DNA from 4 places in the Ralstonia chuxiongensis genome. Region 1 is predicted to be linked to each of the others. Evidence: predicted binding sites of a transcription regulator. Region 1 holds the regulator's gene; each other region holds the start of a gene.

Region 1 (7,546 bases):
GTGGCCGCAGGATGTCATCTATCTGACGTTGCTGCTGGTGCTGTCGGCGCTCGCGCTGTTTCTATTTACGGCGGTGGCGGGGCGGCTCTTTTGCGGCTATGCCTGTCCGCAGACGGTCTACACCGAGATTTTCATGTGGATCGAGCGGCACATCGAAGGAGATCGCTTCGCGCGCATCCGCCTCGACGGTGAGCGTTGGAGCCTGCGCAAATTCCGCCTGAAGGCCGCAAAGCATTCGGCCTGGATCCTCATCGCCCTGTGGACGGGCTTTACCTTCGTGGGTTTCTTCACGCCGATCCGCGATCTGGGCATGGAGACCTGGACGCTGTCGCTCGGTCCTTGGCAGACATTCTGGATGTTGTTCTACGCATTTGCGACGTGGGGCAACGCTGGTTTCATGCGCGAGCAAGTCTGCCGCTACATGTGTCCCTACGCTCGTTTCCAGAGCGTGATGGTCGATCCCGATACCTACGTCGTCACGTATGACACGCAGCGCGGCGAGCCGCGCGGCAGCCGTTCGCGCAACGCCGATTTCGAAGCCCAGGGTCTGGGTGCTTGCGTCGACTGCAGCATCTGCGTGCAGGTGTGCCCGACCGGCATCGACATCCGTCAAGGGCTGCAATACGAATGCATCGGTTGTGGCGCCTGCATTGACGCCTGTGACCAGGTCATGGACAAGATGCGCTACCCGCGCGGTTTGATCCGCTACACGTCGGAACGCGCGATGCTTGATCGGCTCAGCCCGAAGGAAGCCCGGCGACATCTGATGCGTCCGCGCGTGCTGATCTATACCGGGATCATGCTGGTGCTCTTCACCGGGTTCATCGTGGCATTGGCGATGCGGCAGCCGCTCAAGGTTGACGTGATTCGTGATCGTGGTGCGCTGGCGCGTGAAGTGGACGGCGGCAAGATCGAGAACGTTTATCGCCTGCAACTGATGAACGCGTCCGAGCACCCCATGCGCGTGACCATCACCGCCGAGGGCATGCCGGAACTGGACGTGGAGGGCGGTCGCGGCGAATCGACCACACTGGAACTGCCGCCAGCGGCTAACCGGCTGCTGCCAGTGCGCGTGCGCCGGCCGGCCGACGATGCCGCCCCCGGCTCGCACAAAATCCGTTTCGTCATCCATGCAGACAGCGGTAGCGACAGCCTTGTACTGCGCGAACCGTCGAGCTTCATCGTGCCGCGCTGATGCGGCATCCCCAACAGGAGGCAACGATGCACGCAACGCAATCTTCCGCACAGGCCCGTCCTTGGTGGCGCGAGCCGTGGCCGTGGCTGCTGATGGCAGGGCCGTTCGTCGCCATGGTCGGCTGCGGCGTCACCATTTGGCTGGCGATATCGCATCCCGATGCTGTTATTCATGACAACGTCGTGCGGCGCGGTTTGGTCGTTGAAAAGACGACGGGCGCACCGGCGCATGCCATTCACACGGAGGCCCGATGAAGCGTCGACTGCTGATGTGGATTCTGTGGCCGGCATTTCTGTCGGCGGCCCTGGCTGAGCTGGTGGTCTTCGCGGTGGTAGACCCCGTCGATCTGCGCTTCTTCGGCGAGCAGATCACGGTGTCGGCCCAGGCGGTTTACACCGTGTCCTTCTTTGTGTTCTGGTTGCTGTGCGCATTGTCGAGCGCGTTGACGCTCTATGTGTCGCCGGGCATTGGCAAGCTGGAAGCGCATGAACACCCGCTCGTCTGAGCGGGAGCCATGAAAGGCAGCTTAGGCCGCCTGACCGCTCATGACCTGGCGCAGGCCGGCCAGGTCGATCAGCTTGACGTGGCGTTGGCGGATCTGGATGAGACCCGCTTCGGCAAAGCGCGAGAACAGGCGGCTGACGGTTTCGAGCTTGAGACCCAGATAGCTGCCAAGTTCTTCGCGGCTCATGCGCAGCACAAACTCGGTCGACGAATATCCGCGCTGGGCCGAACGCTTCGAGAGGTTGAGCAAGAATGCTGCGAGACGCTCTTCCGCACGCATGGAGCCCAGTGTGAGCAGCATCAGATGATCCTGCGAAATCTCCTTGCTCATGATGCGCAAGAACTGATGCTGCAGCGAAGGCAGCCGGCGCGAAAGGTGCTGCAACTCGTCGTAGCGCACCACGCAGACTTCGGTATCTTCAAGCGCGGTGGCGTCCGACACGTGGCGCATATCGCCAATGCCATCGAGCCCGACGATTTCACCCGGCAGGTGGAACCCTGTGATCTGATGCCGACCGTCTTCAAGCGTCAGATGGGTTTTGAGTGTGCCGAAACGAATGCCGTAAACCGCCTCCAGCGGCTCACCCAGAGAATAGAGCGATTGCCCCTTCTTAATGCGGATGCGCTCGCCGACCAAATCGTCCATCTTGCGCACGTCATCCGAGTTCATTCCCACCGGCAGGCAGATTTGCCCGAGTACACAGGTGGAACAACGCGAGGCTTGGTCGGTAAGTGCGATTCGAGTGAGCACGGGCGGGGGCGAATTTCGGGAAGGTGAAATGAGTAATTCTTGTTTTACAGCGCCAGCTTATTATAACGGCGACCTTCTTGTCCTCGGACATTTCCGATGCGGCAAAACGCGTCAATTACGCTTGGTTCGCAACAGTAAGACAAAAACCTTGGTCCATATCAAAAGAGCGTCAGAAAGATGAGTGCCGCGGCGCTTGTGAGCGTTTTCCTGATTGCATTGCTCGGCGGTGTGCATTGTCTGGCGATGTGCAGCGGTATCGCACTCGCAGCCGAACGTGGCGCTGTGGCGGTGCGGATCGTGTCCCGTCGCCGGCTTTGGTTTGAACAGGTCGTCATGCATGCCGGCCGGCTGACCACCTATGCGTTGCTGGGCGCAATCATGGGTGCCATGGGCGCGACCGTCTGGCGCCAGCAATGGCTGCCGATTCAACGCGGCTTGTTTGCGTTCGCTAGCGCATTGCTGGTCGCCTACGGGGTTTTGCTGCTTGTTCGGTCCGCAGGGGATGCGTGGCGCAGTGTGTGGCTTGAACGCTTGCTTGGCCGCGTGGCAGGAGGCCTGTCTCGAGGCGCCGCCACGCTGGGCGGTAGGCTGCAGCGTCAGCCACCGTTACTGCGCCGCTATCTCACGGGTATGGCGTGGGGGCTGGTGCCGTGTGGGATGGTCTACGGCGCATTGGCTGTGGCGTTGTTGGCAGGCAACGCCGCTTCCGGGGCCGTGGTCATGCTCGCCTTTGGTGCGGGTACGCTGCCCAACCTGCTGATGATGTCTGGTCTGGCTGGGTGGCTGCGTGGGCTGTCGCGCCAGCGATGGGCGCGGGGCGCGGCCGGCATCGCCATCGCCGGGTTTGGGGTCTGGGGGCTGGCTCACGCAATCTGGTTGCCGGAGATGCTTAACGCACACGGATTCTGTCTGGTGCTGTAGGCGTTCAGGCAGGCAAAAATTGCCAATCGTCCCATGATAGGAGGCTAGGACATCTTCCCGGTTGCGGCGCTGCTGGAAATTGCCCTACAATCAACCGCAATTCGATTCGCCACCCGCGCAAATCAACAATCCTAAGCGCGGCGCCAAGCGATGCCATCCAGCGGTAGAGTCCCCTGGACAGTCGATTCGGGCGGGCTGCCGTTCTTCTTGGTAGTCGTCCGGCGCAGTATCCGTCCCCATGGCGGCGGAAGAAATTGCCCTTGTGGTGCCTGACCGGCACCGGATCAACTCGCTCCTCCGGCCCTACTTTGCGGGCACAGCCACTGCGTTTCGGTGCAGGCTCCAATTGGATGATTGGCCTTCGCGCGCCGGGCCCGGGCGGGCAACAGCATTCAGAAATGCCGCGTGCTTCGCGGTGGGACGACAAACCTCAAGCGTGACGGCGACTGGCCGTGCGCGAGCAATGACGAGCCGCTCAACCCGATGAATACCCAAGAGGCGAAGATCGTCCTCGAAACCGCGCTGATCTGCGCGCAGGACCCGTTGCGAGTCAATGACTTGCGCAAGCTCTTCGACGAAGATGTGTCCGCAGACACCATCCGTGTGCTGCTCGAAGAGCTGCGCCAGGATTGGCTGAATCGAGGTGTCGAACTGGTCGCGCTGGCCTCCGGCTGGCGCTTGCAGAGCCGCCCGGAAATGCGCGTGTATCTTGATCGGCTGCACCCGGAAAAGCCGCCCAAGTACTCGCGCGCTGTGATGGAAACGCTGGCGATCATCGCTTATCGTCAGCCGGTCACTCGCGGCGATATCGAAGACATTCGCGGCGTGACGGTCAACACGCAGGTCATCAAGCAGATTGAAGACCGTGGCTGGATCGAGGTCATCGGTCATCGCGACGTGCCGGGCCGCCCCGCGCTGTATGCGACGACCAAGCAGTTTCTCGACGACCTTGGCTTGCGCTCGTTGGACGAACTGCCGCCGCTTGAAGATGCCCGCGCCCAAGCGCAGGCGAGCTTGCTGGAGCAGGGCGCCATCGAGTTTGAAGGCGGTGCAATTGCGGTGGAAGAGCTGACGGCGCTCGTCAACGACGCGCCGGAAGGTGCTGGGAGCGCCGAGGCTTCGGTGCAGGAATCGGCTGCATTGCCGGTTGCCGAGGCTTCCGTTGAGGTAATCGCTGAAACGCCGGCGCAGTCTACTGAGGGTGCGGCGGGTGGTGAGCTGGCATTGGAAACCGAGTCGCAAGCGGTGAGTGCGACCGAGGTTCCATCCGAAGATGAGTACAAAACACCGGTCGAGCCGCCTGTGGCTCCCGCCAATGAACATTCGTAACGCCATGCCTGCCGCACAGTCGGCGCATGGCCTGAACCCCTAGATTTTTTGAAGACGTTGTGAGCACCCAGTCAGACTCCATGGATACACGTATGCCGGCCGACGCCGACGCTCAGCCGCCGCGACAAGACGGCGGTGATGGGACTGAGGCCGCGCCTCGTCGCAAGGGATTGCGCCGCGGCTTGCGCAATCTGGTGGCTTCGCGCCGCCAGCAGCAGGACGGCCGCCCTGAGGGTGAAGCCGCTGAGGCGGGTGGCGCGGACGCCGGCCAGCCTGCGCAACCGCGCAAGAGCCGCGCGCCACGGGCACGCAAGCCGAAAGAGGCGACAGCTGAGCCGGCGGTAGTTGCCGCAGAGGGTGCTGCACCGGCCGAACAGGCGCCAGCAGACAGCCAGGGCGAGCGACGTGGCCCGCGCGGCCGTTTCGGCAAGAACCGTCGCCGCCAAGGCGAAGGCCAACCGGCGGAACGCGCCGAGCGCGGCGAGCATACGGAAGGTGCTGGCGGCAAGAATGCCGGCGGTCGTGGCAAGCAGCAGAGCCGCAACGGTAAACCGCAAGGCAAGGCTGGGGGTCAGACCCAGAATCGCGGGGGCAAGGGGCTGAAGGGCGGCAAGGGCTCCGAAGACGTCTTCCAATACGTGATTTCAGGCGCGTACGACTCGGAGGTTGACGCCGGAGGCGCATCGCAGCCCCCCAAGGGGCGCGAACTGACCTCCGACGACGACGCTCCTAAGCTGCACAAAATCTTGGCTGATGCCGGGCTTGGCTCGCGCCGCGACATGGAAGACCTGATCCTGCAAGGTCGCGTCTCCGTGAACGGCCTGCCGGCTCATATCGGCCAGCGCATTCTCGCGACCGATCAGGTGCGCGTGAACGGCAAGCTGATCCAGCGCAAGCTGCCGAACAAGCCGCCGCGCGTGCTGCTGTATCACAAGCCGGCCGGTGAGATCGTGAGCCAGTCCGATCCGGAAGGCCGTCCGACCGTGTTCGACGCGTTGCCGCGCATGAAGACCGGCAAGTGGGTCGCTGTGGGCCGCCTTGACTTCAATACCGAGGGCCTGCTGATTTTCACGACGTCCGGCGACATCGCCAATCGGTTCATGCACCCGCGCTATGGCGTGGAGCGTGAATACGCAGTGCGTACGCTTGGTGAGCTGGCGGAAACCGATCGCCAGAAGCTGCTGCACGGTATCCCACTTCAGGACGGCGAAGCCAACTTCCTGCGCTGCGTCGATGGCGGCGGCGAAGGTGTCAACCATTGGTACCACGTCGCCCTGACCGAGGGGCGGAACCGCGAAGTGCGGCGCATGTTCGAAGCGGTCAACCTGACCGTGTCGCGCCTGATCCGTACGCGCTATGGCAGCTTCGTCCTGCCGCGCGGGCTTAAGCGCGGGCGCTGGCAGGAAGTGTCGGCCGACGATGTGCGTACGCTGATGGGCACGCTGGGCATGAAGGTGCCGACGGCCAGTTCCGGCAGTGGGCAAGACCGCCAGGGCAATCGTCGCCGTGGGCCTGCGCCGGTGCTGATGGGGCCGATGTCGTCCGGTTTTGCGGGGGAAGCTAACTTCCAGTCGCGCGGTATGGGCGTTGAGAACGGTAATCGCGCGCAGCCCGCGCAGCGCCGTCCGACCAACCCGCGCCAGCCCGATCCGATGCAAACGTCCATGGGCTACATCAATGTGGGCGGTCCGACCACGCTGACAGCGCGCACCCGTATGGGTGAGCGCCCGAATGGCCGCGGCGGCGCGGCTGGCGGCGGTGGTATGCATGATGGCAATCGCGCGCCCGGTAGCAAGCGCCCCGGAAAGAGTGGTGGTGGCATCCCGAGCGGCAACAAGGCGCCGCGCGGTGGTGGCAAACGCGGCGGTAAGCGCTAAAAAAATGCGGGCGTTGTGTGCGGCAGCCGTCGCAACGCCCCATTTTGTGGCGGCTTCTGGGCAATTTTTGCGTTTTGCCTGGAAGCGTATTACAATGTCAGTCTAATCAAAAGTCATCCTGTAGAAGATGGGCGAATGATATGGGCGTTGCGCCCATTTTTTTTTGCTTCCGCAGGTTGGCCATACCGGGAAATTCTTCAGGAAAAACGTGCATCTGACTGATCTGATTGAGAAAACCCTCACCGCCATGGGGTACGAGCTGGTGGAAGTGGAGCGCGCACCCGCTGGGCTGCTGCGCGTGTATATCGATCAGGCAGAGAACGGCATCGTCATTGAAGATTGCGAAAAAGTGAGCCATCAGCTCACGCGCGTGTTCGAAGTTGAAAACGTCAATTACGAACGGTTGGAAGTGTCGTCGCCCGGGCTGGACCGCCCGCTGCGCACGCTGGCCGACTTCACGCGCTTCGCCGGCCTTGAGGTCAAGGTGACGTTGCGCCTGCCAGTGGACGGGCAAAAGAATTTCACGGGAATCATTCAGGCTCCGACGGGCGAGTCAGGCCAGGAACGAATCGGCCTTGAGTTTGAGGGCAAGGAAGGCCCCGCACTGCTGGAATTCACGCTGTCGGAACTCGACCGCGCCCGGCTGGTGCCCGTGCTGGACTTCAAAGGAAATCGAAACAAAGGGAACAAGCAATGAGCCGCGAAGTTCTGTTGCTCGTCGATGCGCTTGCGCGCGAAAAAAACGTCGACAAGGATGTGGTGTTCGGGGCGCTGGAGGCCGCATTGGCTTCGGCGACCAAGAAGCGCTTTGAAGAAGACGTGGATGTGCGCGTGGCGATCGACCGTGAGTCGGGCGAACACGAAACCTTCCGTCGCTGGCTCGTCGTTCCCGACGATGCAGGCCTGCAGGAACCGGACAAGCAGATTCTGCTGTTCGAAGCCAAGGAGCAGAATCCTGACCTCGATGTA
Region 2 (7,546 bases), on a different contig from region 1:
GCGCAGGTCTGCCAGGTGGAAGACGCGGCCGTTCTGGTCGGTCAACGCCACGTCAGATTGATACAGCGAGCCCGAAGCGACGGGCCCGGCGGCAAGCGCGCCTGCGGCGGCACCTGCGAGCAGGAGTGCCACGAAGGCACGGCAAAGTTGCTTAAGAAGCGTCATGGACGTTCTCCATTGATGGATCGGGCGCAGCGAAAGCCAAGGCTTCCCGTGGCATCGGCGCCCTCAAGGGATGACAGCAACGCCACGCGCATCAGCACGGCGTAGCTGTCGCGGCGCACGATGCTGATGGCACCGGCGCCGCAAAACTTCTGCTTGTCGGGGTCGCCCTGCGTGCGGCTGTCCCCGGCGATGAAGAGTGCGTTGAAATCGTCGACCCATTCCCAGATCAGGCCGTGCAGATCGCGCACGCCATGGACATCCGCTGGGCCGCCAACGGGTGGCAACACACGCGTGGCGGGCCGTTCGTACCAGCCGAGAATGCGTTGCGCCCATTGCGGGTCGTCGCGGGCGTCTGCGCGTGTGGCGTCGGCCGCGGCGGCGGATTCCCACTCCAGCCACGTCGGCAGGCGCGCGCCTTCGCTTTCGCAGTAGGCACGGGCCGCAAACCAGCTCACGCCAGTCACCGGCGCTTGAGGTGAGGCTTGCGCATCGGCGTGCGTCGCATCGGCCCAGTCGGCAAGGTAGGCCTTGCCTGCAAAGACTTGCGGCACCCGGCCGCGCTGCCAGGCCTCGTGACGTTGCACGAAGGCCTGGAACTCACCGATGGTGACCGGCGTGGTGCGCAACTCAAACGGCTCGATGCGCACCCGCTGCGGCTGCCCCGGTGCGTTCTGGGGCAGCACGCTGTCGAAGTCGCCGCCGGGCAACCGCACATAGGCGGCGCCCTGTGCGGCAGCGCTAGCCAGCGCCATCAACATGGCAGCAAGGTGCAAGGTCAGGCGGCCCATGGTCGTGCGGATCTGGTCAATGTTCGGCCACCGCCTTGGCGGGCGCCGGCTGGGCACGCACCTTCTTCACGTCGTCTGCGCTCACGCGGCCGCCGGGGTTGTCCCAGCTGTTGAGCACGTAGGTCAGGATGTTGGCGACCTCGTCGTCATTGAGCTGCGTCATCGGCGGCATGACGGAGTCGTATTCCTGCCCGTTGACCTTGATCTTGCCGTTCAGGCCATGCAGCACGATGTTCATGGCGCGCTTCGGATCCGCCGCCAGGAAATCCGACTTGGCAAGCGGCGGGAACACGCCCGGCAACCCGGCGCCATTGCCCTGGTGGCACACCGAACAGGTACCCGCAAACAGCGCGCGGCCTGCCTGCACCTGATCCTGCACGGTCAGCGTGCCGCTCACCGACGCCTCGGTCGCCTTGGTGACGGCGCTCATATTGGGTGCCGCACGATCGCCCAGGTACACCGAATCCAGTTCCTTGCCGGAATAGACGAGCTTGTTCTCCGGGCCATCCACCTTGAGGATCGCCATGGCGCCCTTGTTGAAGGCTCGGAAGATCGAGTGGTCAACCAGCACATAGCTGCCGGGCACGCGCGCGGTGAACTTCACAACCGCCGCGCCACCCGCCGGGATCAACGTGGTCTGCACGTTCTTCTGCACGTTGGTGCCGCCCTCGTAGCGCACCTGATCGAAGATGGCGCCGATCACGTGGAAGCTGGAAACCAGATTGGGCCCGCCGTTGCCAACGAAGATGCGCACCGTTTCACCCACCTTGGCGTGCAGCGCCTTGTCGCCGGTAAGCGCACCTTCGGCACCGTTGAACAGGACGTAGCTCGGGCGTTCGTCGATGGCCTTTTCCATGTCGAATGGCTGCAGGCCCTTCTCGCGGTACTTGCCGGCCGTGTAGAAATCGCCCTGCATGACGTAGTACTCGTGATCAACCTTGGGCAGGCCTTCGGGCGGTTCGACCAGGATCAGGCCGTACATGCCGTTGGCGATATGCATGCCCACGGGCGCGGTGGCGCAGTGGTAGACGTAGATGCCCTCGTTGAGCGCCTTGAAGGTGAACTGCGATTCATGGCCAGGTGCGGTGAAGCTCGATGCTGCGCCGCCGCCCGGCCCGGTCACGCCGTGCAGGTCGATGTTGTGCGGCATCTTGCTGCTCGGGTGATTCTTGAGGTGGAACTCCACCGTGTCGCCCTGACGCACGCGGATGAAACTGCCGGGAACGGTGCCGCCGAACGTCCAGAAGGTGTAGCTGACGCCTTCGGAGATCTGCATTTCCTTCTCGACCACTTCCAGCTCCACGATGACCTTGGCTGGATAGTTCCGGTGGACCGGCGGTGGCACAAGCGGCGGACTCGTGAGGACGGCGTGGATCGGCTCGCCACGCGGCGGTCCGAAGTCACCCGGCAACTTGGCGCTGGCGGCGCGGGCCGCAGTGCCCGCAAGCAGTGCGCCCAGCACCACAGAAATCAAGCCCGCGCGCATCAGGCTGCGGACGGTGTGAAGACGGCTCATTTTTTTCTCCCGTGTATCGGTCTGGTGTCGTCCGCTCCACGTTAGGCCCCGGAGGCCATTAGGGCTTTGATACAGCGCAAACGAAAACCGGCCCCGACCGGTACATCCACCGCACCGCGTGGCGCGCAAGCCCAGTCGTGGCGTGATTCGCCACATCAAGATACCCATAAAACAAGCATCTGATGTACATCAATAACACCGGAGATTCCCCTCAGTAATATAGTTGCATCCTTAATGCATCTTTTTGATGCGACACCCACAAAGGGAATCCCCATGACACAGTCCGCCTCCACCATCCAGCTCGACCTCCGCGTGCTGGCGCCGCGCGAGCGCCATCCGCTGATCTTCTCCGCCTTCGGGGAACTCGGCATCGGCCAGAGCCTGGAGCTGATCAACGATCACGATCCGCGCCCGCTGCAGTCGCAGTTTCAAGTGGAGCGCCCGGGCCAGTTTTCCTGGGACTACCTTGAGCGCGGCCCCGGCACGTGGCGCGTTGCCATCACCAAGGTGGCATCTGCCGCCAGCGCTGGCCACTGCTGTGGTGGTTGCGGTGGTGGCGCCTGAACTTCCGATTGCATCCTGCAAGGAACCTTGTCATGAAAAACAACCAAAGGCTATGGCGGTGGCTCGGCCTGATCTTCATCCTGTCGTTCGGAGCATTGGGCTATCTGGGCCGGCAGATCTATCTGGCAGCGCCGCCGATTCCGCATGCCGTCGTCACCTCTGTGGGCGAGGTGCTCTTTACCGGCGAACAAATCCAGCGCGGCCAAGAAGCCTGGCTGGCAGCCGGCGGCCAGCAGCTTGGCACCGTCTGGGGCCACGGTAGCTACGTTGCGCCTGACTGGTCTGCCGATTGGCTGCACCGTGAAGCCACGGCGCTGCAAGCCATCCGCGCGCATCAGCAGTTCGATACCGATGCGCCGTTGACGACCGTGCAGCAAGCCGCCGTCGACGCCAGCGTAAAAGAGGAAATGCGCCGCAATACGTACGACGCGGAACACGACATCCTGACCGTGTCGCGTGAGCGCGCAGAGGCCATCCGCGGTGTGTCGCAGCACTTCGAGGCCCTGTTCGGAACCGATCCGTCGCTGGCAACGCTGCGTGATCAATACGCCATGGCTACCGGCGTGCTGCCGGAGGCGGCCGATCGCGAAGCCCTGGCTGCGTTCTTCTTCTGGACGTCGTGGGCCGCCGCTGCCGACCGCCCAGGCGAGACCGACATCTCGTATACGAGCAACTGGCCGCATGAACCGCTCGTGGGCAACACCATGACCGGCGGTGCCGCCATGTGGTCGATGGTCAGCATCGTGCTGCTGCTCGGCGGTATTGCCGCCATGCTGTGGCTGCACGGCAGCAGCAAGCACGAAGAGGAGACTGCGCCGCTGCCGGCCGATCCGTTCCTCAACGTGGTTGCCACGCCGTCGATGAAGGCCACGCGCAAGTACTTCTTTGCCGTGATCGGCCTGATGCTGGTGCAGATCGGCATGGGCGCCATCACCGCGCACTATGCGGTGGAGGGTGAATCGTTCTTCGGGATTCCGCTGGCGCAAGTGCTGCCGTATGTCATCAGCCGCACGGTGCACACGCAACTGGGCGTGCTGTGGATTGCCACGGCGTGGCTGGCTACGGGCCTGTACATTGCGCCGCTGCTGTCGGGGCGTGAACCGAAGTTCCAGAAGCTGGGCGTTGATGTGCTGTTCTGGGCGCTGATCTTTATCGTGGTGGGCTCCATCGCCACCGGCTGGCTTGGCACGCTGCAACATCGCGGTGCGGACTTCGGCTTCTGGGTCGGTAACCAGGGGCTGGAATACACCAGCATGGGCCGCGTGTGGCAAATCTTGCTGTTCGTCGGCCTGCTGTTCTGGGTCGTGCTGCTGGGCCGCGCGCTGTGGCCGGCACTGAAGACGCCGTCGGAATCGCGCGGGCTGATCGCCATGGTGTTCCTGTCGGCCACGTGCATCGGCGGGTTCTATTCGACCTCGCTGGTGTGGGGCCAACATACGCACTATTCGATGATCGAATACTGGCGCTGGTGGCTCGTCCACCTGTGGGTCGAGGGCTTCTTTGAAGTGTTCGCCACCGCCGTCATTGCGCTGATCTTCACGCGCCTGGGCCTGATCCGTGCCAGCAGCGCCAACCGCGCCATCGTGGCCGAGACGATCGTGTTCCTGTTCGGCGGCATCCTGGGCACGCTGCATCACCTGTACTTCACGGGCACCCCGACCTCGATCATCTCGGTGGGTGCGGTGTTCTCTGCGCTGGAAGTGGTGCCGCTTTCGCTGATCGGGCTCGAAGCGCTGCAGAACTATCGCCGCACGCAAGGCACGCCGTGGCTCAACGCCTACAAGTGGCCCGTGCTGTGCTTCGTGGCCGTGGGCTTCTGGAACACCGTCGGCGCCGGCCTGCTCGGCTTCGCCATCAACCCGCCTGCTTCGCTGTACTACGTGCAGGGTCTGAACATGACGGCCGCCCACGGACACGCCGCACTGTTCGGGGTATACGGCATGCTCGGTATCGGCCTGATGCTGTTCTGCCTGCGCGGCCTGTATGCGCGCAGCCTGCATGCCGATCGCCTGCTCAAGCCCGCGTTCTGGGGCCTGAACATCGGCCTGGCGATGATGGTGTTCATGTCGCTGCTGCCGGCCGGCATCTACCAGGCCTGGGCCAGCGTCACCAAGGGCATGTGGTACGCCCGTTCGCCAGAGGTGGTGCACTCGAAAGTGATGGAAACGCTGGTCTGGCTGCGCGTGCCGGGTGACATCGTGTTCGCCATCGGTGCACTTGTGCTGGCTTGGTATGCGCTGCGGCTGCTGCGCCGTCCGAAGGCACAACAGACCGAGCCGCTGCCGGCTTCGGCTCGCGCCATGCGTTAATTCTTAGCCGCGCAGTTCTCTCAAAAACCCGCAGGGCCCGTGTCGATTCGACCGGGCCCTGCGGGTTTTCCTGTAATGCCTGCCGCTCACAAGCTCCCTACAATGACGAATCATATAGATGAATAGTTGACCATTTCAGATACCCCATGCCCGCCGATCTCCGCCTGCCCCGCTATCAGCAACTGCGTGACGATCTGGCCGCGCAGATCGCCCAACAGCACTGGCGCCCGGGCGACGCCATCCCGACCGAAGCCGAGCTTGCCAAAACGTACAACGTGGCGGTCGGCACAGTCCGCAAAGCCGTCGATGTATTGGTAGCCGAAGGGCTGCTCGAACGCTTCCAGGGCCGCGGCACCTTCGTGCGGCGCGCCAGCTTTGCCAGCTCCTTGTTCCGCTTCTTCCGCTTCCAGAGTGAAAGCGGCGAGCGACGCATTCCTGAGAGCCGCATCCTCAAGCGTGACGTGCTCGATGCGCCGTCTGCGCCGGCTGCGGGTCTGCAGATTGAAACCGGCTCGCCGGTCATTCGCCTGACCCGGCTGCGCCTGCTGGATGGCGCGCCAATGCTGGCCGAAGAAATCTGGTTGCCGTACGACCGTTTCGCCCCGCTCGCCACGCTGGAACTCGACGCGTTTGGCGACCTGCTGTATCCGCTGTACGAATCCCACTGCGGCCAGATTATTGCGAGCGCCGAAGAAACGCTCACCGCCGAGGCCGTCAACGCAACGTATGCGCGTCTCTTGCGCATCCAGCCCGGCGATCCGGTGATGGTCATCGAACGCGTTGCGCGCGGCTACGACCGGATACCGCTTGAATGGCGGCGCTCACGCGGCGCGGCGGCGCATTTCCGGTACCACGTGGATATCCGGTAACGCGCCCACGCGCTGCCACCCATATCGACAAAAAAACACACATAGGAGACAACATCATGCAGGCCAACTCATCGACGGCCCCACCGCTGCTGGATGTGCGCGGCGTCACGCTGCAGTACAAGACACGCCAGCATCTGGTGACGGCCACCTACCGCGTCGACTTTCAGGTCTATCCCGGCGAGCGCTACATCCTGCTGGGCCCGTCGGGCTGCGGTAAATCGACCTTGCTCAAGGCCATCGGCGGCTACCTCACGCCCACCGAAGGCGAGATCCGCCTGAAGGGCCAGCCCGTGACCAAGCCCGGCCCGGATCGCATGATGGTGTTTCAGGAGTTCGACCAGCTCCTGCCATGGAAGACCGTGAAGGAGAACGTACTGTTCCCGTTGCTCTCCACGGGCAAGCTGGGCGCGCGTGAAGCCGAAGAACGCGCCCTGCACTACATCAACAAGGTCAATCTGACCAAGTTTGCCGACCATCACCCGCACATGCTGTCGGGCGGGATGAAACAACGTGTGGCCATCGCCCGCGGCATGGCGATGGAACCTGACGTGCTGCTGATGGACGAGCCCTTCGCCGCGCTCGACGCGCTCACGCGCCGCAAGATGCAGGACGAATTGCTGCAGCTGTGGGATGAAACGCGCTTCACCGTGCTGTTCGTCACGCACTCGATTCCGGAGGCGATCCGCTGCGGCAGCCGCATCCTGATTCTCTCGCCGCATCCCGGCCAAGTGCGCGCCGAACTGCCGAGCCTCGCGCGCGACGACGATGATCCTGAGCGCTTCAAGGCGCTAGAAGCCGAGATTCACGACATGCTGTTCGCCCGCACGGTGGAGGAAACCCATGCAGACTGAAACCCTTTCCATGCCGGCCACCACCGACATCAGCAACCGCGCCCCCGTCTACAGCACGCCCGTGGCGTTCGAGCGCATCGGCGTGGTGGAAAAACCGCTCTCCATTGCTGAACGCCTGTACGAGCAGGCATGGCTGCGCAAGCTTGTCATCCTCGTCGTTCTGGCGCTCGTGTGGGAAGGCGGTGCACGCTGGCTCGACAACCCGCTGTTGATGCCGACCTTCTCCGATACCGTGCAGGCGCTGTGGGCCGGCCTGGCCAGCGGCACGCTGTTCGCCCGCATCGGCACCTCGATGCAGACGCTATTGGCTGGCTACGCGCTGGGCTTGGCGTTGTCCTGCGCGCTGGTCGTACTGGGCATCAGCAATCGGCTCGGGCAGGACTTCCTGGAAACACTCACCGCCATGTTCAACCCGCTGCCGGCCATCGCCCTGCTGCCAATCGCGCTGGTGTGGTTTGGCCTGGGCAACGGCAGCCTGATCTTC
Region 3 (7,546 bases), on a different contig from region 1:
AGCTGGGGCAGGCCGTGGAACTGGCTCGCCTGCCGGAGGACATCCGCGGCTTCGGCCATGTGAAAGAAGCCAACCTGGCGGCGGCGCGTATCCGCTGGAACAAGCTGCTGGCACAGTGGCGCGATCCGGCAGCGGCGCAGCAGGCGGCCTGATCCGCGCCGCTTTAGGCATCGCCATGAAAAAACGGAGGCTTCGGCCTCCGTTTTTCTTTGCGCGTGTCCGCTTCGTCAGCCCGGTGCGATCTGCTGTGCGTAGTCGTACAGATCCTGCAGGATGTTCTGCGCGCGCGCGTCGCCTTTTTCCGTGGCTTCCGCGCCCAATTGTTGAAGCCGTTCGCCGAAGACCTCGAAGGTCAGATAGCCATCGCGGCCTTCGAACAGGCGCTCGGCGCGCAGTTGCTCCCACTGCTCGTATTCCTCTTCGTTCAACGTATCGGGGAAATTGCGTGCGCGGTAGCGGAACAGCAGCTCAGGCAGGCGCGCATCGGCAAAATCCGCATGCAGGCGCGCGAGTTGCTCGCCGCTGAGCGTGCGCAGCTCGTTGAGCATGCGGCGGTCGTCGTTGCCGACAAATCCGCCGTAGAGGTTCTGGTCAACGTCTTCGATCGGCTCCAGCTCGCGGGCGTACACCTGACGCCACGTATCACGCATGTCCGGCGCACCCTGCGCGATGGCGGCGTGGCGTTCAATGGTGGCGAAGTCGATGCCCCAGCGTTCTGCCTGCGCGGGTTGCAGCGTCTTCATGTTGCTGATGACGATGGGCGACTTGTTGATGTGGATCGACTTGATCGGCAGCCGCGTGGTGCCTTCGGCCAGGTCAGCCGTGCGCGTGAACATGCGCTCGCGGATCGTCGCGACATCCATGTGGAACAGCTCCGACGGGTCGAACGCCAGGTCCCACACAATCAACTCGTTCTTGTTGGTCGGGTGACCGCCCAGCGGCCACACCACGGCCATGCAGCCGCGCTCCACGCCGTACATGCCGGAAATATGCAGCAACGGCCGCGGCGCATCGCCGATCTCGGCCACCACGCGGTCTTTCTTGCGCAGCGCCAGACAAAAATCGAACAGGCGCGGCTGCGCGTTGCGAATGAGGCGCGCCAGCGCAATCGTCGCGCGCACATCGGACACCGCATCGTGCGCTGCCTCGTGCACCAGACCGTTGGCCTTAGAGAGATGCTCCAGCTTGAAGCTCGGCCGGCCGTCTTCGTGCTTTGGCCATTGGATGCCTTCTGGGCGGAGCGCCCAGGTGGTGCGCACCACGTCGAGCAGATCCCAGCGCCCGCATTCGTTCTGCCACTCGCGTGCGTACGGGTCGATCAGGTTGCGCCAGAACAAGTGGCGCGTGACCTCGTCATCAAAGCGGATGGTGTTGTAGCCGACGCCGATGGTGCCGGGCGTGCCCAGTTCGCGCTCGATGGCCTGGGCGAAGCGGTACTCCGGAACGCCCTGCCTGGCGCACTGCTGCGGCGTGATGCCGGTGATGAGGCACGACACCGGATCGGGCAGCCAATCGTTGGACGGCTGGCAGAACAATTCGACAGGCTCGCCGATCTCGTTCAGCTCGGCATCGGTGCGGATGCCCGCAAACTGGGCCGGACGATCACGGCGCGGCACGGCGCCGAAGGTTTCGTAGTCGTGCCAGAGAAAGGTGGGAGTGACGGGCAAGGCAGCAGCTCGTTGGAAAGACTGAAGATGCCGGCATGCTAACAGTGTTGACGGCCCCGCTCGCTCGCCCTGGCGGTTGACTCACATCAACCCGCTCCGGGCAGGCGTCGACCAGACTGGTATCTCCCCCCAACCAGGAGATGTCTCATGGCCCAGTCGATGAAAGCTGCGGTTGTCCATGCGTTTGGCGAGCCCTTGCGCATTGAAGAAGTGCCGGTTCCCACACCTGGGCGCGGGCAGATTCTTGTCAAGATCGCGGCCTCGGGCGTCTGCCACACAGACCTGCACGCTGCCGATGGCGACTGGCCCGTCAAACCCAGCTTGCCGTTCATCCCCGGGCACGAAGGGGTCGGCTATGTGGCGGCGGTGGGCGAAGGCGTGACCGCCGTCAAGGAAGGCGACCGCGTGGGTGTGCCCTGGCTCTACACCGCCTGTGGCCACTGCGAGCACTGCCTGAGCGGCTGGGAAACCCTCTGCCACGAGCAGCAGAACACCGGCTACTCCGTCAACGGCGGCTATGCCGAATACGTACTGGCCGATCCGAACTACGTCGGCCACCTGCCCGCGCAGGTCAGCTTTGAAGAGATCGCACCGATCCTCTGCGCGGGGGTGACGGTCTACAAGGGCATCCGCATGACGGATACGCGGCCCGGCCAGTGGATCGCCATTTCCGGCATTGGCGGGCTGGGACACGTGGCGGTGCAGTATGCGATCGCCATGGGCCTGCATGTGGTGGCCGTGGACGTGGCGCCGGACAAGCTCGCGCTGGCACGCGAGTTGGGGGCCAAGCTCGTCGTCGATGCCTCGCAGCAGGACCCCGCAGCCGTGATTCAGAAAGAGATCGGCGGTGTGCACGGCGTGCTCGTGACGGCGGTGTCGCGCAGTGCCTTTGCACAAGCGCTGGGCATGGTGCGGCGCGGCGGGACGATCTCGCTCAATGGGCTGCCGCCCGGCGATTTTCCGCTGCCGATCTTCTCCACGGTGCTCAATGGCATCACGGTGCGCGGCTCGATCGTCGGCACGCGGCGTGATCTGCAAGAGTCCCTGGAGTTTGCCGCCGAGGGGCTGGTGCGCGCCCATATTCACCGCGACAAGCTCGACAACATCAACCAGGTGTTGGCCGATCTGAAGGCCGGCAAGGTGGATGGCCGCATCGTCCTGACGCTCTGAGTGCCGCCACCCGGCGGTGCGAGTAAGCTGCGGGCATCACATCCGCTTGCCCCACCGCCATGCGTATCCTCTTTTTCAGCAGCCACCGTTACGACGAAGACAGCTTCCGCGCCTCACTCGCGCGCGGCGGTCACAGCTTCGACCTCGTTTTCCAGCGCGCGCACCTTGACGCGCAAACGGCGTGCCTCGCAGCGGGCTTTGAAGCGGTGTGCCCGTTCGTGAATGATTGCCTCGATGCGGAAGTGCTCGAAGCGCTGGCAGCGGGCGGCACGCGCCTGATTGCGCTGCGCTCGGCAGGCTTCAACCACGTCGATCTGCCGGCCGCGCAGCGCCTGGGGCTGACGGTGGTACGCGTGCCGGCCTATTCGCCGCACGCGGTGGCCGAACATGCGGCCGGCATGATCCTCACGCTCAACCGGCGGCTGCACCGTGCCTGCAATCGGACGCGCGAAGGCGATTTCTCATTGGATGGATTGCTGGGCTTCGACCTGGCGGGCAAGACCGTCGGCGTGGTCGGCACCGGGCAGATCGGGCAGGTGTTCGCGCGGATCATGGCGGGCTTCGGCTGCCAGTTGCTGGCATTCGATCCGTTTCCGCAGGCCTCTCTGACGGCGCTGGGCGTGCGCTACGTGCCGCTGCCGGAATTGCTGGCGCAGGCCGATATCGTCAGCCTGCACTGTCCGCTCAACGCTGGCACACATCACCTGATCGACGCCAGCGCGCTCGCCAGCATGAAGCCGGGCGCGATGCTCATCAACACGAGCCGCGGCGGCCTGGTCGACAGCCCCGCCCTGATCGACGCCCTCAAGACCGGCCAGCTCGGCCACCTCGGGCTGGACGTGTACGAAGAAGAGGCGGATCTGTTCTTCGAAGACCGCTCCGCCGACGTGCTGCAGGACGACGTGCTGGCACGGCTGCTGAGCTTTCCCAACGTCATCGTGACCGCGCATCAGGCGTTCTTCACGCGCGAGGCGCTGGCGGGCATTGCCGACACCACGCTCGCCAACGTGGCGGCCTGGGCGGCCGGCGCACCCGTCAATGTGGTGAAGGCCTAGACCCGCAAATCAAGCTGCCTTGGCTTTCGGCTGGGACAGCTCGCTTTCGCCTTCCTTCACGTAAATGGAGTTGCGTGGCTTGGCCAGCACGCGTCGCACCATCGGCTCGAAGAACGAGAGCGGCAGGTTGTCGTAATCGGCCATGAAGGCGGCGGCGTCGTATTTGGCGCAGAACTCGGCCGTGCGCTCGAACAGCTCGGGCTGGCTGCGGTACTGCTCGCGCAGGTTGCGGTCGAGCCCCAGATGGTGGAAGAAGTAGTAGCCCTGGAAGATGCCGTGCTTCTCGACCATCCACAGGTTTTCCGGGCTCACGAACGGCTTGAGGATGGCCGCGGCGATGTCCGGGTGGTTGAAGCTGCCCAGCGTGTCGCCAATGTCGTGCAGCAGCGCGCAGACCACGTATTCCTCGTCGCGGCCGTCGCGGTGGGCCAGCGTTGCGGTTTGCAGCGAGTGCGCGAGACGATCGATCGGGAAGCCGCCGCAATCGCCGTCGAGCAGCTTCAGGTGCGCGAGCACGCGGTCGGGCAATGCGCGGGCATAGGGCATGAACTCGGCCGAGATGGCGGCCCAGTCCTCGCGGGTGCCGTGCTCCATGTGGGAAAACGTTGCGCGCGGGGCGGTGTGCTTCGGATCGGTCATTGGGGGTGTCTCCTTCGTCGCCGGAATGGTCGCGTCGGTGCCGCGTCGTATTGTCGTATTGAATGGCTGCGCGGCTGATGGGGCATTCTCTGCCCGGCGCTTGCATGCAGACTGTCAAGCGTTTGACAATGATCGGACTGCCTTCGCCGCATCCTGCCGCCATGCCCGCAGACGCCTCCCATACCGCCCCGGCTCCCACGCCCTCGCAGCTCGCGCAGGGCTGGCTGCGCGACGCCCCCGCCGATCTGCTGGCCGAGATCGCGCCCACCGCGCGCCTGGTCACCTACCCTGACGGCGAATGCATCCACCCGCACGGCGGCCCGGCGCAGGGCATGTTCCTGATCGTGCGCGGCCGCGTGCGCATCAGCCGAACGACCGACGGCGGCAGCGAACTCGTCTACGGCGTGCTGCGCGCCGGCGAATGGTTTGGCGAGATCGCACTCATTGACGGCGGTGGCCGCACGCACAGCGCCCATGCGCAGGGGCCCACCACGCTCGTCCTGCTTGGCAGCGCGGCGTTTGCGCGCGTGGTGTCTGCCTACCCGGCCGGCATGTGGGCGTTGATGCAGCAGCTCTGCCAGCGCATCCGCTTGATCTTCGACGAGTTCGAGCACGCCAGCGAAATGCCCGCCGATGCGCGGCTCGCCCAACGGCTGCTGCAGCTCGCCCGCGCCGGCGATGGCCGCACCGTCGCCGCCAGCAATGAAGAGCTGGGCCGGATGCTGGCACGCTCGCGGCAGACGATTTCCAAGTACCTGCAGGCTTGGCAGCGCGCAGGCTGGATCCGCTGCCATTACCGCACAGTCGAGGTCGTCGACACGGCAGCTTTGCGGCGGCTGATCGACGGTCACGCTTCCTGAGCTTGCCCTGCGCATGGGGCACGCGCGCCGCAACTTGCACCCATAGAATGAATTTTTTGCCGCGAGTCTGCTTGCCGCCACCGCACCCATCTCCATGAATCCCATGTTCTTGCCGGCCTCGCCCGAGGGCCGGCGCCTTGTGTTGCTGCTCGGCCTCGCGCAGATGGTCTCGTGGGGCACGCTGTACTTCAGCTTCACCGTGTTTCTGGCGCCGATGCACGACACGCTCGGGTGGGCCCGGCCGTTTCTGGCGGGCGGGTTTTCACTCGGCCTGCTGGTGTGGGCGCTGTGCTCGTTCTGGGTTGGGCGCGCGCTGGACCGCTGGCCTGCGCGCCGCGTGATGGGTGCAGGCACCGTGCTCGCGGCGGGCGGCCTGCTGGCGTGGTCCTTCGTCTCGAATGAGACCACCTTCCTGCTGCTTTGGCTGCCGATGGGCCTGGCGATGTCCACTACGCTCTACGACCCGGCCTTCGTCGTGCTTCGCCAGGCGTTTGGCGATGCGTATCAGCGCCCGATCATTGGTCTCACGCTGATTGCAGGGTTCTCCAGCACGCTGTGCATTCCGCTCGCGCAATGGGGCGTGGAACACCTCGGCTGGCGGCACACGCTGCAGCTTTTTGCGCTGGCCCATGTGCTGATCTGCCTGCCGATCCATGCCCGCCTGCACGTGCGGCCGCCCATGCTCGCCCCTGCAGCAGCGCTTGACCCGGCAGCAGCGGTGCATGCCTCGGCATGGCGCATGGTGTTGCGCTTGCCGGTGTTCTGGGCGGTGGTGCTGGCCTTCGTGGCCACCAGCCTGATCGCCACCGTGCTCGGCGCGCACCTGATTCCGCTGCTGACGGAGAAAGGCGTGCCGACCAGTCGCCAGTTGCTGATCGCCGCGCTCATCGGCCCCGCCCAGGTGCTCGGGCGGCTGGCCATGATGCGGTCGCGCCCGGCGCACCCGGTGCGCATTGCACCGTGGACGTACGGCGCCATGGCCGCAGCGCTCTCGTTGCTCGCGCTGTCCAGCGGGCCGCTGCTGATCGTGTTCGCGCTGGTCTATGGTGCAGCCAACGGCATCAACACGATGGTCCGCGCGATTGCGATGCCGGAGCTGGTTTCGCCCAACCAGTACGCCACGCTCAACGGCCTGATGATGACGCCCGTGCTGTTGGCGCAGGCCAGCGCCCCATGGCTGGGCGCCCTGCTCTGGCGAGCCAGCGGCGGCTATGCAGCAGTCGAATGGGCGATGGTTGGAGCCGCCATCGTCGCGCTCGTAGCCTTCGCCTATGGCTTGCGGCACGCGCAAAAACGCCACGTACCTACCGCTGCGTCGCGTACAGGGGTGACGCAATCGTCATGACGCATTCACCACTTTGAGCGCAGGAGATTGCTTTTAGGAACCTTTGGAAGCGCACATCTGTCTTGAAACATGGGACGTGATGTTTCATTCTCATAGCAAGGGCGGTCCGCTTTTTGCGAGATTGCCGACGGAGGAAGCGCCTTGTCACAGGTTCATGTGGAAACATCTGAGAGCGAGCGCATGCCGTGGTCGGTCCAGGAGATCGCTTACGACAGCATCGACGTGGCACGCGTACGCGAAAACGGCACGCTGTTCTACCTTGTTGCCAGTGCGTCGTTTGTGGAGAGCGGCTCCGACCTCTATGCCGGCAACCTCGCCCAGTACTACGCCGACCGCCCCGAAACCGCGCACTGGCTGATCCACCATTGGGAACGCGAAGAGCTTCAGCACGGCCTTGCCCTGCGCCGCTACGTTGAAACCGTATGGCCCGAGTTCGACTGGGAGCGCGGCTACGCCCGCTTCTTCGAGGAATACTCGGTCACCTGTTCGGTCGACCAGTTCGAGCCCACGCAGGCGTTGGAAATGGTCGCGCGCTGCGTCGTCGAAATGGGCACCGCCACTTTCTATCGGGCCATCGCCCAAGCCGCGGCTGAGGCCGATGAACCGGTGCTGCGCGACCTCGCCAGCCGCATCTCGGCCGATGAAGTCCGACATTACAAACACTTCCTGCGTTTCTTCAACGAGTGCAACGCGAGCGAGGGCGTAGGCCGCGCGCGCGTGCTCAAGGCGCTCGCCTCACGCCTGCGTGAAATCAAGAACGAAGATTCGATGATCGCCCTGCGCAATGTGCTGCGTATCGAGCGCAGCCAG
Region 4 (7,546 bases), on a different contig from region 1:
TGCAATGGTGGGTCGACAAGCTGGAAGACCCGCGCCTGGGGCAGGCTCTGATGATGCAGTAGGGGCCCCGTGAGGACAAATCGCGCACAATAGCGGCATCGGCTTCTGAGCCCGGAGCGTTGCGTTGTCCCAAGCCAATCTCGATTTTTCGGAATCCACCACGTCGTCGCGCGGCCAATACCGGGGCCGCTTTGCGCCCTCGCCCACCGGGCCGTTGCATATCGGCTCGCTGGTCACCGCGCTGGCGAGCTGGCTGGATGCGCGCGTACATGGCGGCACGTGGCTCGTGCGCATTGAAGACATTGATTTCCAGCGCAACGTGCCCGGCGCCGACCGCGACATCCTCGCCACACTTGATGTGCTCGGACTCATTCCTGACGAGGCGCCGCAGTGGCAAAGCACGCACCTGTCACGCTTTGAACAGGCGCTGGAGCAACTGCAGGCGAACGGCAGCCTCTACCCGTGCGGCTGCACGCGCCGCGAGATTGCGGACTCCGTCACCAGCATCGACGCAAATGGGCATGTGCGTCACCAGACCCTGATCTATCCCGGCACGTGCCGCAACGGGCTGCACGGCCGTCCGCCGCGCGCTTGGCGCGTGCGTGTGCCGGATGCCGATGCCGCCACCATCTGCTTCAACGATCGCTGGCAAGGCACGCAATGCCAGAACCTGGCTGAAACCGTAGGCGACTTCGTGCTCAAGCGCGCGGACGGCATGTGGGCGTACCAGATTGCGGTGGTGGTGGACGATGCCACGCAAGGCATCACGGACGTCGTGCGGGGCGCCGACCTGCTCGACTCGACGCCGCGCCAGATCTATCTGCAGCAGCTGCTTGGGCTGCCGGCGTTGCGCTACTTGCACGTGCCCGTGGTGGTGAACGCCGACGGCGAGAAACTCAGCAAGCAGACGGGCGCACGCGCCATCAACCGCAGTCAACCGCTGGCCGCGCTAACGGAAGCGGCACAGCACCTCGGGCTGGACATTCGTGCTGGGGATGTGGAGGAGTTCTACCGGGACGCCGTCCCGGCATGGGCCAATCGCCTTGCACGATTGACCACGGCGGCATAGTTGCCGCCGTTTTCGACAGACTGACTTAACGCTTGCGCGGCACGCCACCGAGCAGCGCCGCAATCGGGCGCTTGGCGGTACGCGGATGCCCGGTCGCCTGCGCTGGCTTGGCAGCTTCTGCCGATTCCGCTGGCAGAGACGATTCGTACGGGCGATTGAAGAACGGGTCGTCCGATGGGCGGAACGGCGGGCGCACGATCGTGTGATCCAACACGCGGGCACCGTTGCGATCGTCGCGCTCGCGGGAGCGGCGGACTTCGCTGCGGGCACGCTTTTCATCGCGCTCACGGCGTTCACGGTCACGCGCCTGTTCGCCAGTCGGGTCGAAATCAGCGAGTTGCTCGCGCGGCAGGTTGCGCTTGATCAGCTTTTCGATGTCGGCCAGGAACCGCTCATCGCCTGGCGCGAACAGCGACAGTGCGTCACCGGAAGCACCGGCACGACCCGTGCGGCCGATGCGGTGCACGTAGTCTTCCGCGTTGAACGGGAGGTCGAAGTTGATCACGCACGGCATCTGCGAGATATCGAGACCGCGCGCCGCCACGTCGGTGGCGACCAGCACATCCACGGTACCTTGCTTGAAGGCTTCGAGCGTTTGCATGCGCTCGGTCTGCGTCTTGTCGCCGTGGATGGCGTTGGCGTTGATGCCTTCGCGCTCCAGCGCGCGCGCCAGGCGCGAGCAGCCGATCTTGCTGTTGGAGAACACGATGCACTGGCGCGGCAGGCCTTGCTCTGCGCGCTGGCGCAGCAGATGCACGAGCGCCGCTTGCTTGTGGTTGTCCGGCACCGTGTAGATGACCTGGCGGACGTTCTCTGCCGTGGCGTTGCTGCGTGCCACTTCAATGGTTTGCGGATGACGCAGGTAGCTGGCGGCCAGCTTCTTGATCTCGGGCGAGAACGTGGCCGAGAACAGCAGCGTCTGGCGGTGCGCCGGCAGCAGGTTGATGATGCGCTGCAGGTCGGGCAGGAAGCCCATGTCGAGCATGCGGTCGGCTTCATCCAGCACCAGCATGCGCACCTGCGAGAGGTTCACGCTGCGCTGCTGCACGTGATCGAGCAGACGGCCCGGCGTGGCAACGAGGATTTCCACGCCGCGGCGCAGTTGCTCCGTCTGCGGGTTCATGTCGACACCGCCGAACACGACGGCGCAGCGCAGCGCCGTGTATTTCGCGTACTTGGCGACGTTGTCGTACACCTGGTCGGCAAGCTCGCGCGTGGGCGTGAGAATCAGCGCCCGCACCGGATGACGCGCGGGCGACGCGCTCGTGTTGGCGTCGGGCAGCAGGTTATGGATGATCGGCAGCGAGAAACCGGCGGTCTTGCCGGTGCCGGTTTGCGCTGCGCCCATGACGTCGCGGCCGGCGGTCACCACCGGAATGGCGGCAGCCTGAATGGGTGTGGGCTTGGTGTAACCGCTTTCGGTCAGCGCGCGGAGGACGTCCGGATGCAGGCCGAAGCTGTCGAATGTCACCGATTCATTGGCCGGCGCTTCTGACGCTTCAGACATCGTTGCAGTATTCATAGGGGAGATGCGGCATGCCGGTTGGCATGGCGGCGCGCCAGACCCAAGCGGAAAACCCGCGTGCGGCTCGCGCAAAGCGTTAAAGATCAAGAGTTTATCACGTGAGACTCAGCCCGGGCCGGATGATCGGCCACCCAGGCCAACGCCGGCGTCACACCTGCCTTGACACGGATCAAGTGTGGCCGCCCCGCCCTGCGCGACCATCGGAGCATTCCAACCGCGGCTGCGCTCTCCCATGGTCACCACGCTCTATGAAACGCCCGAGCACGTCTGCCTGATGTTTTCCGACCTGGTCGACGATCACGATGACCTGCCGGTGCAGACAAACCAATTCCTGATCGTCGATCACGGCCACGGCGCGCTGATCGACCCAGGGGGTCAGATGACCTACAACGCGCTGTTTTTGGCGATGAACCGGTACTTTCCGCCCAAGCAGCTCGACTACGTGCTGGCCTCGCATGCGGACCCCGACATCGTCGCTTCGGCGGGACGGTGGCTGACGAGCTCAAGCTGCGACATCCTGATCTCGCGCGTGTGGGAACGCTTTCTGCCCCACTTCTGCAGCGTCGGCAAAACCGAAGGCCGCATCGTGCCGATTCCGGATACGGGCATGGCGATTCCGCTGGGGCAATCGCATCTGCTGGCGGTGCCGGCGCATTTCCTGCATTCGGAAGGCAATTTCCAGTTCTACGATCCGGTGTCGCGCATCCTGTTCTCAGGCGATCTGGGGGCGTCGATGGTGCACGCCAATGTGGCCGCCAAGCCAGTGGAAGATTTTGACGCGCACCTGCCGCTGATGGCGCCCTTCCACCGCCGCTACATGAGCGGCAACCGCGTGTGCCGGCTGTGGGCGCAGATGGTGCGAGGGCTCGATATTGAATGGATCGTGCCGCAGCACGGCCAAGCCTTCCATGGCAAAGCCATGGTCAACCGGTTCATCGACTGGGTTGAGACGCTCGACTGCGGCATCGACTTGATGACGCCCGAAGTCTTCCGCCTGCCTGCGTTGCCGAAGGCGCCGGCCGGCGCGACGCTCAAGACGCGCGTTTAACGCCAGATGCCGGAGCGGCCGGCAGAATGATCTTCATCATGGCGCTCGACAGCTCGTGCGCCAGTACGCCGGCGTCGATGCGCGATGGATCGTGCCACGTATACATAAACCCCATCACACCGCCCATCGAGTGCGCGGCGACGCGCGCATCGCCAAAGTCGAACACGCCGGCGCGCTTGCCCTCGTCGAGCAGCGCATAGAGATCGCGGTAATACGCCCGCGACATGCCGTGCAGCCACTCCACCGTTTCGGGGCGCAGGTATTGCCGATCGCGGTACGTGAGCGCCGCGGCGTAGTGGCAGTCGATGCAACGACGCGCCATTTCCAGCAGACACGCCTGCAGACGCTCCCGCACGGGTAGGGCCGGGTCGGCGGTCTCACGGATGGCCGACAGACACACCTGTGCGGCCTCGCGACACAGAATGTCGAAAATCTCGTACTTGTCGGTGAAGTAGTAGTACACCGCCGGCTTGGTCACGCCCAGCGCGCTGCACAGGTCGCTCATCGTCATGCCGGCATAGCCTTTGGTGAAAAAGAGTTGCGCAGCTGTGTCGAGAATCTGCCGGCGGCGGGCCTCCTGCCGCTCGGCGATATGCGGGCGCGTGACTGGCGGTGTGACGCCAGAGGCCTCGGGGGCCTCGGCTTCAGCCGACGGTTGCACGTCGGGAACGGCAGATTTGCGGACGATGGACATGGCGCGTATTTTCGCATGTCGCCCGCGTATGCGCCGTGGCATACGCGCATCTGGCGACATCATTGCTCTTAATTGCTTGACGCATCAAAGAACGCTTTCTATATTCTTACCCGTTGGTATAAAAAATTACTTTTCAGTATAGATAGTGCGGCGCCGCCGTGCGCACGCACTGCACAACCCAACGGAGACAAGCTTTGGCGATGGACGAGTCCGAGTATCTCGGCCGCGTTCGCGCGCTCTGGGCGCGCGCATGGCCGGTCGATACCCCCCGCGAGCCGCAGTACCCGATCGGGCGCGCTGCCCTCACCGACTATCTGCGGCACTGGGCCCGCACCACGCCAGACAAACCGGCCATCCACTTTTACGGGCACGACACGACGTTCGCCCAGCTCGACGATCTCTCCGACCGCTTCGCTGCGCTGCTCGCGCAACACGGCATTGGCGCGGGCGACCGCGTTGCGGTGTTCCTGTCGAACTGCCCGCAATTCAATGCGGTGTTTTTCGGCATTCTCAAGTTGGGCGCCGTGTATGTGCCGATCAGCCCGCTGTCGCAGCGAGCGGAGTTGATGCATGCGCTGAGCGACGCCACACCGCGCGCCATCGTCACGCTGGATCGCCTCATGCCGCTGGTGCGTGACGTGCGGCCCGAAACATCGATCGAGCACGTCCTCGTCACCCGTTACGCAGACGTGCTGCCCGCGCTGCCGACGCTGCCGCTCCCGGCAATGCTGACCGAGCCGCCGCTGGCCTGCGACGATGCAATCGACCTGTTGCCCGCATTGGCACAGACCACGCCGATTCCCCTGCCGCCCGCCTCACTCGATGCAGTTGCCGCGCTCAACTACACCGGCGGCACGACGGGGCTGCCCAAGGGCTGCATCCACACGCAGGGCGACATGGTGGATATGGCTGCCGCGTTCTCGGCCGTGTCGCTGCGCGCGGATGCCGACACCGTCATGCTCAGCTTCTATCCGCAGTTCTGGATTGCCGGCGAGAACACCGGCCTGATCTTCCCTGCCTTCCTTGGCGTGCCGCTGGTGCTGCTCGCGCGCTGGGATGCGGAAGCCTTCATGGCTGGCGTGCAGCGCTACCGCGTAACCAACGGCTCAATGCTTGTCGACAGCGCGGCCGAGGTGATGGCACATCCGCGTGTGCATGCGTACGACTTACGCTCGCTGCGGCATACGGGCGTGTCGTCGTTCGTGAAAAAGCTCAACCCCGAATACCGCCGTGCGTGGCGTGAACTGACCGGCTCGATGATGGCCGAGAGCGCCTGGGGCATGACGGAAACGCAGACCTGCAACAGCTTCACGGTCGGCATGCAGGACGACGATTTCGACCTGCGCTCGCAACCGATTTTCGTCGGGTTGCCGGTGCCGGGCACCGACTTCAAGATCTGCGATTTCGACACGCACGAACTGATGCCGATCGGCGCCGAGGGCGAACTCTGCGTACGCACGCCGACGCTGCTCAAAGGCTACTGGAACAAGCCAGACGCCACCGCGCAAACGCTGCGCAATGGCTGGTTTCACACTGGCGACATCGGCTGCATCGACGAACACGGCTACGTCCACTATCTCGGCCGCCGCAAGGAGATGCTCAAGGTCAACGGTATGAGCGTATTCCCGGCGGAGATCGAAGCCATGCTCGGCAAGCATCCGGCCATCCTCGGTTCTGCCGTGGTAGGCCGCGCTGACGAACAACGCGGCCAGCTTCCCGTCGCCTTCGTGATGCTGCGGCCCGAGGCCGTCGGCACATTGGATGACGCCACGCTCACCAGTTGGTGCCGCGAAAACATGGCCATCTACAAGGTGCCTGTCGTGCGCATCGTCGACGCGCTGCCACTCACGGCCACCGGCAAGGTGCGCAAGCAGGACCTCGCTCCACTCGCTGAACAGATCTAACCCACACCGTTCCATGACGTTTCGCAAACTGCTGATCGCCAATCGCGGCGAGATCGCCATTCGCATTGCCCGCGCAGCCGCCACGATGGGCTTGCCCTCCGTCGCCATCTATTCCGAAGACGATCGCGACGCGCTGCATCCACTGCGCGCCGATGAAGCCGTGCCCTTGCCCGGCACCGGCCCGCGCGCATATCTCGACGGCGCAGCCATCCTAGCGGCCGCACGCGCCGTCGGCGCCGATGCGGTTCACCCGGGCTATGGCTTTCTGAGTGAGAACGCGGCCTTCGCGCGCCAGTGCGCACAGGCCGGAGTGCAGTTCATCGGACCGTCACCGCGCGTGCTCGATCTCTTCGGCGACAAGGCACGCGCGCGGGCACTTGCGCACGAGGCCGGCATTCCCATCGTCAGCGGCACGCAAGGCGCGACCACGCTTGAAGATGCGCGCGCCTTCTTCGCTGCGCTGCCGCCCTCGCACGGCATGATGATCAAGGCCGTGGCCGGCGGCGGCGGACGGGGCATGCGCGCGGTGCACGATGCGCAGGCGATTGCCGACGCGTATGCGCGGTGTGTTTCTGAAGCCACCGCTGCGGGTGGTGGCGGCGACGTCTATGTGGAAGCTCTGGCGCCCGCGCCGCGCCATATCGAAATCCAGATCGTTGCAGACGCACATGGCAACGTTGTGCATCTCGGCGAGCGTGAATGCAGCCTGCAGCGCCGTCACCAGAAGCTGATCGAGATCGCGCCCAGCCCCGCGTTGGACGACGCCCTGCGCACGCGCATCGCTGACGCCGCCGTCTCGCTTGCCAAAGCGGCGGGCTACAGCGGCATCGGCACGTTCGAGTTCCTCGTGGAAGGCGCGGGCACGCCGCACCCTACGTTCTACTTCATGGAAGCCAACCCGCGCGTGCAAGTCGAGCACACCGTCACGGAGATGGTGACGGGTGTCGACCTGGTGATGACGCAACTGGCTCTGGCGCGAGGGGCCTCGCTCACCGACCTGGGGCTTGCCCGGCCAATCGCACCGCGCGGCCACGCCGTGCAAGTGCGCATCAATGCCGAGACCATCGATGCATCCGGACAACCGCATCCGTCCACCGGCACGCTCACGGCATTCGAACCACCCAACGGCCCCGGCGTGCGCGTCGACACCAGCGGTTATGCGGGCTACCGTCCGAACCCGCGCTTTGATTCGCTGCTGGCCAAATTGATCGTCCACGCGCCGCACGGCACGTATGCGCAGACGCTGGCACAGACGTACCGCGCGCTGTGCGAATTCCGCATCGAAGGGCTGGCCACCAACAAGCGT

Evidence for each region. Region 1 encodes FNR, which switches genes on or off when oxygen is low (the NO sensors DNR and NnrR bind a similar motif). Its sites were predicted from a motif close to TTGATNNNNATCAA; they were not measured.
Region 2: the regulator FNR is predicted to act here: its motif matches at 2,649-2,662, upstream of NKG59_RS03085 (DUF2249 domain-containing protein).
Region 3: the regulator FNR is predicted to act here: its motif matches at 1,744-1,757, upstream of adhP (alcohol dehydrogenase AdhP).
Region 4: the regulator FNR is predicted to act here: its motif matches at 2,754-2,767, upstream of NKG59_RS14395 (oxygen-binding di-iron domain-containing protein).

Annotation. Positions count from the first base shown of each region.
Region 1 covers NZ_JAMYWC010000003.1:674,933-682,478, forward strand. Annotated here, with positions in the region: gene ccoG (cytochrome c oxidase accessory protein CcoG) at 1-1,195, shown strand, start outside; gene NKG59_RS12455 (FixH family protein) at 1,222-1,449, shown strand; gene NKG59_RS12460 (hypothetical protein) at 1,446-1,700, shown strand; gene fnr (fumarate/nitrate reduction transcriptional regulator Fnr) at 1,722-2,450, opposite strand; gene NKG59_RS12470 (sulfite exporter TauE/SafE family protein) at 2,628-3,371, shown strand; gene scpB (SMC-Scp complex subunit ScpB) at 3,855-4,700, shown strand; gene NKG59_RS12480 (pseudouridine synthase) at 4,793-6,577, shown strand; gene rimP (ribosome maturation factor RimP) at 6,786-7,274, shown strand; gene nusA (transcription termination factor NusA) at 7,271-7,546, shown strand, end outside.
Region 2 covers NZ_JAMYWC010000001.1:705,717-713,262, forward strand. Annotated here, with positions in the region: gene NKG59_RS03070 (SCO family protein) at 1-165, opposite strand, end outside; gene NKG59_RS03075 (formylglycine-generating enzyme family protein) at 162-953, opposite strand; gene nirK (copper-containing nitrite reductase) at 970-2,469, opposite strand; gene NKG59_RS03085 (DUF2249 domain-containing protein) at 2,743-3,033, shown strand; gene NKG59_RS03090 (nitric-oxide reductase large subunit) at 3,066-5,342, shown strand; gene NKG59_RS03095 (GntR family transcriptional regulator) at 5,489-6,211, shown strand; gene NKG59_RS03100 (ABC transporter ATP-binding protein) at 6,268-7,062, shown strand; gene NKG59_RS03105 (ABC transporter permease) at 7,052-7,546, shown strand, end outside.
Region 3 covers NZ_JAMYWC010000009.1:81,179-88,724, forward strand. Annotated here, with positions in the region: gene NKG59_RS24040 (indolepyruvate ferredoxin oxidoreductase family protein) at 1-152, shown strand, start outside; gene sbcB (exodeoxyribonuclease I) at 228-1,667, opposite strand; gene adhP (alcohol dehydrogenase AdhP) at 1,815-2,837, shown strand; gene NKG59_RS24055 (2-hydroxyacid dehydrogenase) at 2,897-3,892, shown strand; gene NKG59_RS24060 (HD domain-containing protein) at 3,902-4,531, opposite strand; gene NKG59_RS24065 (Crp/Fnr family transcriptional regulator) at 4,660-5,391, shown strand; gene NKG59_RS24070 (MFS transporter) at 5,495-6,736, shown strand; gene NKG59_RS24075 (ferritin-like domain-containing protein) at 6,917-7,546, shown strand, end outside.
Region 4 covers NZ_JAMYWC010000004.1:198,107-205,652, forward strand. Annotated here, with positions in the region: gene NKG59_RS14380 (LysR family transcriptional regulator) at 1-62, shown strand, start outside; gene gluQRS (tRNA glutamyl-Q(34) synthetase GluQRS) at 125-1,069, shown strand; gene NKG59_RS14390 (DEAD/DEAH box helicase) at 1,095-2,576, opposite strand; gene NKG59_RS14395 (oxygen-binding di-iron domain-containing protein) at 2,827-3,642, shown strand; gene NKG59_RS14400 (TetR/AcrR family transcriptional regulator) at 3,626-4,336, opposite strand; gene NKG59_RS14405 (AMP-binding protein) at 4,537-6,240, shown strand; gene NKG59_RS14410 (acetyl-CoA carboxylase family protein) at 6,254-7,546, shown strand, end outside.